2 regions of the Marinomonas phycocola genome follow, and region 2 is predicted to be linked to the other one. Evidence: predicted binding sites of a transcription regulator. Region 2 holds the regulator's gene; the other holds the start of a gene.
What was found. The regulator LexA, encoded in region 2, represses DNA repair genes until DNA is damaged. The targets are predictions, from matches to a motif close to TACTGTNTANNTANACAGTA.
Positions count from the first base shown of each region.

Region 1: a site for LexA is predicted at 1,858-1,877, ahead of ruvC (crossover junction endodeoxyribonuclease RuvC). Genes of this name have one in related genera too.

Region 1 is NZ_JBLIXL010000010.1:48,997-53,449, forward strand. Features, by position in the region: gene ruvB (Holliday junction branch migration DNA helicase RuvB) at 1-671, opposite strand, end outside; gene ruvA (Holliday junction branch migration protein RuvA) at 671-1,279, opposite strand; gene ruvC (crossover junction endodeoxyribonuclease RuvC) at 1,276-1,836, opposite strand; gene aspS (aspartate--tRNA ligase) at 1,997-3,766, opposite strand; gene ACMUMJ_RS09440 (GreA/GreB family elongation factor) at 4,071-4,453, opposite strand, start outside.
Region 2 is NZ_JBLIXL010000013.1:70,460-74,912, reverse strand. Features, by position in the region: gene ACMUMJ_RS10965 (DEAD/DEAH box helicase) at 1-123, opposite strand, end outside; gene dinG (ATP-dependent DNA helicase DinG) at 241-2,373, opposite strand; gene lexA (transcriptional repressor LexA) at 2,442-3,062, shown strand; gene ACMUMJ_RS10950 (hypothetical protein) at 3,180-3,458, opposite strand; gene ACMUMJ_RS10945 (DUF6586 family protein) at 3,461-3,928, opposite strand; gene topA (type I DNA topoisomerase) at 3,925-4,453, opposite strand, start outside.

The DNA.
Region 1 (4,453 bases), on a different contig from region 2:
TTCGCAATACGTGGCGTTCCTCTAGAGCGCCTAGCAACCTCAAAACTTCCTGTATCATCCATAGTAATACCTAATTTTTCAGCAGAACGACGAACAATGAAAGTGAGAGATTCTACATCATAAAATTCCAACCTTTGTACTATTCCAAAGCGATCTCTTAATGGAGATGTGAGCGAACCCGCTCTTGTTGTTGCGCCAATTAATGTAAAAGGTGGGATTTCGATTTTAATAGATCTAGCCGCTGGCCCTTCCCCTATCATAATATCTAATTGGTAGTCTTCCATTGCTGGGTACAACACTTCTTCTATTGCAGGGTTTAATCGATGAATCTCATCAATAAAAAGCACATCTCCTTCACCTAAATTAGTAAGTAAAGCAGCTAAATCCCCCGCCCTTTCGAGAACAGGCCCTGACGTGGTTTTAATCTCCACTCCCATTTCATTGGCAATAATATTAGCTAACGTCGTTTTACCAAGACCAGGAGGCCCAAAAATAAGAGAATGATCCAATGCCTCATTCCTCTGCTTTGCTGCCTGTATAAAAATCTCCATTTGCTCACGAACTGCAGACTGACCCACATATTCAGATAACATTTGAGGACGAATAGCACGATCATGGTGAAATTCACCGCCCTTTAACTCACTCGATACAATGCGATCTGACTCAATCATTAATTCGCCTTTTTAAACATATTTTTCAATGCTGCCTTAATTACTTCTTCACTGGTTGCATTTGAAACGGGTATTAAAGCAATTGCTTTAGATGCTTCCTGAGGCTTATAGCCTAATGCAATTAAAGCAGACTCGGCTTCTTGCCTTGGATCAGTTTGAACTTGTTTCAACACTTCAGGCGTAGAAAACAAATCACGCTTAGCCGCTTTACCAAGCTTATCTCTTAATTCCACGATTAAGCGTTCGGCTGTCTTTTTGCCCACACCGGGAATGCCCGTCAAAGCCGTCACATCAGATTCTTGCACGAACCTTACCAATTCATTGGAAGACATACTAGATAAAATAGCCAGAGCCATTTTGGGCCCAATACCATTTACTTTAATCAAAATGCGAAAGAGCGCTCTCTCTTCTCTATCGATAAAGGCGTATAAAGAGTGCGCATCTTCTTTGACTTGATAATGAGTAAACAACACCACATTTTCACCAATCGCTGGCAACTCATAGAAGGTCGTCATGGAAGCACTTAATTCATACCCAACACCACCAACATCAAGCATCAAATCCGGTGGCATTTTCTCTATTAATTTTCCAACTAAACGACCAATCACTTCATTTTCCTTACATCTGATTCAGTCCAGCGTTTCCCTGAACTTCTCGCAGCACGTTTACCAACACCATATTCTAACCCAGCGGCCGTTCTTGTATGAGCATGACACAATGCAATAGCAAGAGCATCTGCTGCATCGACTTGAGGAGGACTATCTAATGACAACAGAAGTTGAACCATTTGCTGAACCTGCCTCTTTTCCGCTGCGCCATTACCAACAACAGATTGCTTTATACGCTTAGCTGAGTATTCATATACAAAAAGCTCATTTAAGGCCGCAGCAACAATCGCCGCGCCACGAGCCTGACCAAGCTTTAATGCAGAGTTCGCATTCTTTGCCAAAAAGACTTCTTCTATTGCAAATTCATTCGGCTGATACTCAGCGAAAAGTGTTTGCACGTTGAGATAAATATTCTTTAACCTTATAGAAAGCGCTTCATCAGGAAGCCTTATACAACCACTTGTTACGTATTTTATTTTACTTCTATCATCCACATCAATGACACCAAAGCCCGTTATTCTTGAGCCAGGGTCGATGGCCAAAATACGCGTCGACACACTACCACCTTCCAATCTAAAAACTGTATATTTTAACAGTATTTCACTTAATCATTAATCATAATTAAAAAAGGCCGCAGTAAGCGACCTTTTTTATGATTTCTTTACAATTAATGCAAATAAAATAATATTAATAACATTTCATCTAACAACATCAATTTTATTCAACAACAGGCTTACGAACGCGAATACTCAACTCTTTTAGTTGCTTTTCACTTACATCACCAGGCGCTTGAGTTAACAAACACGTTGCACTTTGTGTTTTAGGGAACGCAATGACCTCACGAATAGATTGAGAGTCTGTCATTAACATCACAAGACGATCTAAGCCAAATGCCAAGCCACCGTGAGTTGGAGCACCATATTTCAGAGCATCCAATAGGAAGCCAAACTTCTCTTCTTGCTCTTCAGATGAAATGTTCAACAGCTCAAATACTACCTCCTGCATATCGCCTTTATGAATACGAATTGAACCACCACCTAACTCCGTACCATTTAAAACCATATCGTATGCTTGAGATAGCGCCGTTAGTGGATTCGCCTTAAGTTCTTCTGCGGAACAAGATGGCGCTGTGAATGGGTGGTGAATTGCAGTAATGCCACCATCAGACGTCTCTTCAAACATTGGAAAATCAACAACCCAAAGAGGAGCCCATTTCGCTGTATATAAATCAAGATCTTCACCGATTTTACAACGTAGAGCGCCTAACGCTTCATTCACTACTTTTGCAGAATCTGCACCGAAGAAAATCAAATCGCCATCTTGTGCGTCAAGTCGATCAAGCAATTGCTGACGCACTTCGATCGGTAAAAACTTAACAATTGGAGACTGCAAGCCCTCCTCTAGATTAGACTTATCGTTTACCTTGATATAAGCCAGACCTTTCGCACCATAAATACCAACAAACTTAGTATATTCATCAATTTGTTTACGGGTTAGCGCATTTCCACCCGGCACTTTTAATGCAGCAACACGGCCTTTTTCATCTTTAGCAGGGCCAGAGAATACTTTAAAATCAACATCTGTCATCAAATCAGAAACAGTAACAATCGTTAATGGGATACGTAAATCTGGCTTATCTGAACCGTATGCTTCCATTGCTTCAGAATAAGGCATACGAGGGAAGGTACCCAAATCAACACCCATGAGCTCTTTGAACATGCCAGTAATCATAGATTCCGCCATCTGCATTATTTCTTCTTCTGTCATGAATGACGCTTCAATATCAACCTGTGTAAATTCTGGTTGACGATCTGCACGTAAATCCTCATCACGGAAACATTTTGCAATTTGATAATAACGATCAAAACCCGAAACCATCAACAGCTGCTTAAATAACTGCGGCGATTGAGGTAACGCAAAGAAATTGCCTTGCTGAGTACGACTTGGCACCAAGTAATCACGCGCACCTTCAGGTGTTGCTCTCGTTAAAATAGGCGTTTCAATATCTAAGAAGCCATTATCGTCAAGATAACGACGCAATACTGATGTTACCTTTGAGCGGAAACGTAATTTTTGTTGAACTTCAGGACGACGCAAATCGATAAAGCGATTTTTCAAGCGAACATCTTCACCAACAGATTGATGTTCATCCAACTGAAAAGGAGGCGTAACGGATGCGTTTAGAACGTCTAACTCAAGCCCTAAAATCTCAATTTCACCAGTAGACATGTTCGGATTAACGGTACCTTCAGGGCGAGCACGCACTTTCCCCGTCAATTTAACAACATATTCATTACGAACACTGTCTGCTAGAGCAAAGCTTTCTGCACGGTCAGGATCGAAAACAACCTGTGTAATACCTTCACGATCACGAACATCAAGAAAAATAACGCCCCCATGATCACGCCTACGGTGAACCCAGCCACATAAAGTGACTTCTTGAGAAACGTTTGTAGCATTTAATTCGCCGCAATAATGGCTGCGCATAATATTTATATCCTGTTACTGGCTCAGTAAAAGCGTTTATTAATGCCTAAAAATTCGATTTTTACAGGTTACTGAGGACATTTAAACAGTAAAATCGATTTGATGCTGTCACTTTTAGGCTGTGCAAATTTTAAAAGTCCCGCATTATAAGCGAACAAGCGAGTTCACTCTAGAGGACGAAGGAAAAAATCAATGTCCTTTATGAATTTAGACGTTTGTTGATGAATTTGTATTCGCTTCTACACAATAACAGTGTCAAATGATTGCCCCAAATACGGTAAAAAAACAAACATTATCTCAATATTCATAAGCAATACTCAATCTCATACATTTTGTGAGTATGAATCGCATTCAGTTCGATCTCGTCGCCCTCTTCTTTCCCTAAAAGACTATTCCCCATAGGAGACGTCATTGAAAGCAGCATTATAGACACGCCATCACAAACAAGGTTCGTTCCACCAGCAACAGGACTGATAAAGAAATGAATCGTCTCATCATCTTGATTCAGTAACGCAACTAAACTTCCAACACGAATTAGAGAGTGATTTTCTTTATACACAGCCATTTCCTTGGAGAATACAGAGACGTCATTTTCACACTCAATAACACGTTGAGACTGCCCATGCGCTAAGTAAGAGGCTTCTAATCCAAACGTATCGTACTTATTTTCTGCAATGGTTTCTTGAC
Region 2 (4,453 bases):
AACCTTTGAATTTCCCTTACCTTGTTCAGATGCGTTCTGTTTAGAAGGTGATTTTTGTGGTTTTGAGTAAGTTCTGCGGCTTCTTTTTGGTTTTGATGGGGTATCTACAATTTGTTTTTCCATTTGGAATCTATTTGCTTCTTTATAAATGATTTGAATAACTTAATTCATCTAAGTGTACCTAAATGACCGAGATTTAGACACCTTTTCCAACTCTTAATGGTAAATTGGCTTTGCCCCTTATTTTTCCACTAACAAATGATACGGAGGTAAGCTATCGATTAACTGCTTCCCATAGCGTTTAGAAATTAGCCGTTTATCAAGTATGCATACCTTCCCTTCGTCTGCTTCACTTCTCAGCAAACGCCCTGTTGCCTGTACCAATCTAAGTGATGCATCAGGAATAGTGATTTCCATGAAGGGATTACCTCCTTTTTGCTGTATCCATTCTGCCAATGTCGCATCCACAGGATCATCAGGGACAGAGAATGGGATTTTCGCAATGACTACGTGCGTAAGGTATTTACCCGGTAAATCAACACCTTCTGCAAAACTTGCCAGCCCCATAAGCAAACTGCCTTTACCTGCATCAATTTTTTCTTTGTGCGAATCCAAAATAACACGCTTGGATTGTTCCCCTTGAACCAACATGATCGCCTGCAACTTAGCCTCAACTTGCAGAGACACTTCTTCCATTTGCTTACGAGACGAAAAGAGCGCCAAACTTGCGCCTTGTATATCAACTTGGTTATTTAAGTAATCCACAATAACGCTTGTATGACGCTCTACCTGTGTTGGCTCACAATCCATTTTGGGAATGATAAGTTGGCCTTTATTTTGAAAATCAAATGGACTGATTACTCTTAAATATTCACTTTCATGCGGAACACCGCTTCTCATATTAAAACGAGAAAAATTATTTAATGCAGTTAATGTTGCCGAGGTCACAACAGCGGCGTAACACTTATCCCATAATTGCTGACGCAATGTGTGTGCAGCTAAAATAGGGGAACCACCAAGCTCTATGTCTTGTTCCATGCCACTACCAGACAAGGTAAGCCAACGAGCATTAGGCGGGTAATTCAAATCGTCTAAAGTAGAATACAATTGCCATAGCGCTTTTGACTGCTCTAGGCGTGATAGCACAACCCCCAAAATAGGCATCCATGTATCTGCCACCTCTTGAGTCAGGCCCATACCTTCATTCTGCTTCGCTTTTTTGCACTCATCTTGAATGCTTTCAATACTGCCAAAGAGCTTTTGAAAACCGGTTTGTAAGCTGTAGGCCAATTGCCTCAGTCCGTCGGGGATCACACCAAATTCGAATCGGTGAACATTGTTATCACTGTCTAGGTTTTTATCAGCAATAAAAGGCGCAAGACCTTGCTGTGCATACTGGATAAAATTTACCAATGTTTGAACTTGCTGAGGTATTTTTAACAACAATTGCCCTGTAAGACTGATGTCATCCGTCAATTCTTGCTTAAGAGAAACTAGATTTTTTTCTAGCTGCCTCAGCCATTGAATGCTTTGTTGTAACCGCATTTCATGACGAAAGTGACTAATGGCTTTATCAGGTAGGTGATGTCCTTCATCAAAAACATAAACCGTGTCACTCGGGTTCGTTAAAATAGCACCTCCCCCTAAAGACAAATCCGCCAGAACTAAATCGTGATTAGCAACAATCACGTCTGCTGTCTCGATTTCAGCTCTTGCTTTATAAAACGGACAAGCGGAAAAATTAGCACAATTACGATTGGTGCATTGCTGATGATCCGTCGTCACTCTGCGCCAATCATCTTCTCGTAAAATGCCCTTCCAGTTGTCTTTATCCCCATCCCAATCGCCAGACTTAATAGCATTGTCCATTTCTTGATATAGAGCGGCATTCACATCACCAGCCTGTCGATGTTGTTCAAATAAACTCGCAAACATGTCTTCCATAACCTGAGTTTCGGAATCTAAAAAGCCTTCCAATTGATTAAGACACAGATAACGCCCTCTCCCCTTCGCAAGAGTATAAGCAAAATGATAATCTGTATGTTTCAAAAGATCTGGAAGCTCTTTGTGCAAAATTTGCTCTTGCAGAGCGACGGTGGCGGTGGAGATTACCAGTTTTTTGCCACGTTCTTTTGCGATGGGAATAACCGATAGGCAGTAGGACAGAGTTTTACCTGTGCCAGTGCCCGCCTCTACAACGGCAACGTGCTTCTCTCCCAAACGGACACCTTCAGAGTCTTGCTTAATATTGCCAATTGTACGAGCAATTGTGGCAATCATCTGTTTTTGCCCTAAACGTGGCTTATGGCTTTTTGCAGCCAAAGACGCTCTATAAGCACTATGTATTTTTGTCTTTAATTCATCTGAAAGCATTATTTAATTGAGAACATCTTTAAAAGCTGTATATAATAACAGTAACTGTACAAACAACCAGATGCCTTATGATTAAATTAACAAAAAGACAATCCGAAGTAATGGACATGATACGCGAATTCATTGCTGAAACAGGTTTTCCCCCCACTCGGGCCGAAATTGCAAAACACTTGGGATTTAAATCCCCTAATGCCGCTGAGGAGCATCTTAAAGCATTATCGAAAAAAGGTGCTATAGAGATCTTACCAGGTGCCTCCAGAGGATTAAAAATAGTTGAAGAACTATCCGATGAACTTCCTGTGGACATTGGTTTGCCCATCATAGGAAAAGTAGCCGCTGGTTTTCCCATATTAGCGCAGGAAAACGTCTCGTCTTATGTTCAGATTCCACCTGAAATGTTCTATCCAAAAGCAGATTATTTCCTCTCTGTCACTGGAATGAGTATGAAAGACATAGGGATTTTTGACGGTGATTTAATTGCCGTTCATAAAACCAATTCGGTGAAAAATGGTCAGGTTGTTGTCGCTCGAATCGATAACGAAGTAACCGTAAAACGTTTTCAACAAGATGGTAAAATCATTCATCTAATTGCAGAAAACAGTGAGTTTAATGACATTACAGTCGACTTAGAAACCACTGAATTTGCTATTGAGGGCATATCAGTTGGTGTTATCAGGCAATCCCTCTAATGCTCCTAACGCTTTATCGAAAATAAAAGAGCCTTTATAAATTGAAATATATTCTTTTTATAGGGGCTCTTTTATGAAGATGGCGTTCAACTATTGAATCAAATCCACTCTGATACATTAATGCAGTGTTTTTGGCGTATCAACTACTGTTTCAAAGTCTTCAATAAAGTCGTCTTCTGGCATGTCGTTAAAGTCTTCTGAGTAAACAAAGTCTATACCCGCATGGAACATACACTTTGCTAAATCAAAATAACGATTTTGCAAAAACGCTTTTGTATCATCAGAAATCGTTAATACAGCTAACGGCTCAGAGTTTTCATTTTTATCTGCATTGACTGGGCGCAACACAATATCACCATTATCTAATTCAACAATTTCTAAATAAGCTTCATTCATTCTTAATACTCTGTGGACTCTTCTCTATATCGAAGAGCTAACTCCGAGATAGATTGTAAATAGAATGCTATCGAATTTTCTGAGCTACTGCTACTCACAATCACGTTGCTCATCACAACGCCCTGAGGTCTTGAGTAGCACTCATAAGCCGTAACATACGCTTTCTCTAATTGGGAAAGCCAACTTGATGGGTCAGATGATAAAGCATTCAGCTCCTGTAATACAGGAATTGAAATGCCTTTTTGATTTGCCTGCTCCAAAAGGCGGGAAATATCCAAGTCGTGCTGCAATGAATAGTTCGCACACACCTCTTGAAGCAAGCCGTTTAATCCGCTCTTCAGATGAAATAGTGCAGAATCTTCATACGCTTTTTCCATCCAAGATTCATCCGAGCTAGATAACAACTTTAGGAAGCGACGCGCAACATCCAGTTTTTTATTGGTTACGCTCGCCCCACTCGGATTACTCATTTAGATTTTTTTCCTTCTTCAATCACCCATTTATTACCAACATAGTACGCCTTCCAGCCAGTCGGCTTGCCATTTTCTTCTGTCATAACGTACTGCTCTTTCGTTTTACGACTGTAGCGAATTACCGTAGGGCGTCCTTCTGAATCAGCCACTGGCGCATCGATAAAGAAATGGTATTTAGGATCAATTTGCTCCATATACGGAAGCAACTCAACCACTAAAGGCGCTCTTGTTTCACGTTTTTTAGGAAATTGACTTGCCGCTAAGAATAACCCAGTCGCGCCATCACGTAGAACATAATGATCTTCTACTTTTAAACAAATCAGATCCGGCATTGGCACTGGATCCATTTTTGGCGGAGCCGCTTCACCGCTTTTCAATAACTTACGCGTGTTTTTGCATTCTTCGTTAGTACAACCAAAGTATTTACCAAAGCGCCCATTCTTAAGCTGCATTTCAGATCCGCATTTATCGCATTCAAGTACAGGACCATCGTAACCTTTAATCTTAAACGCACCATGCTCA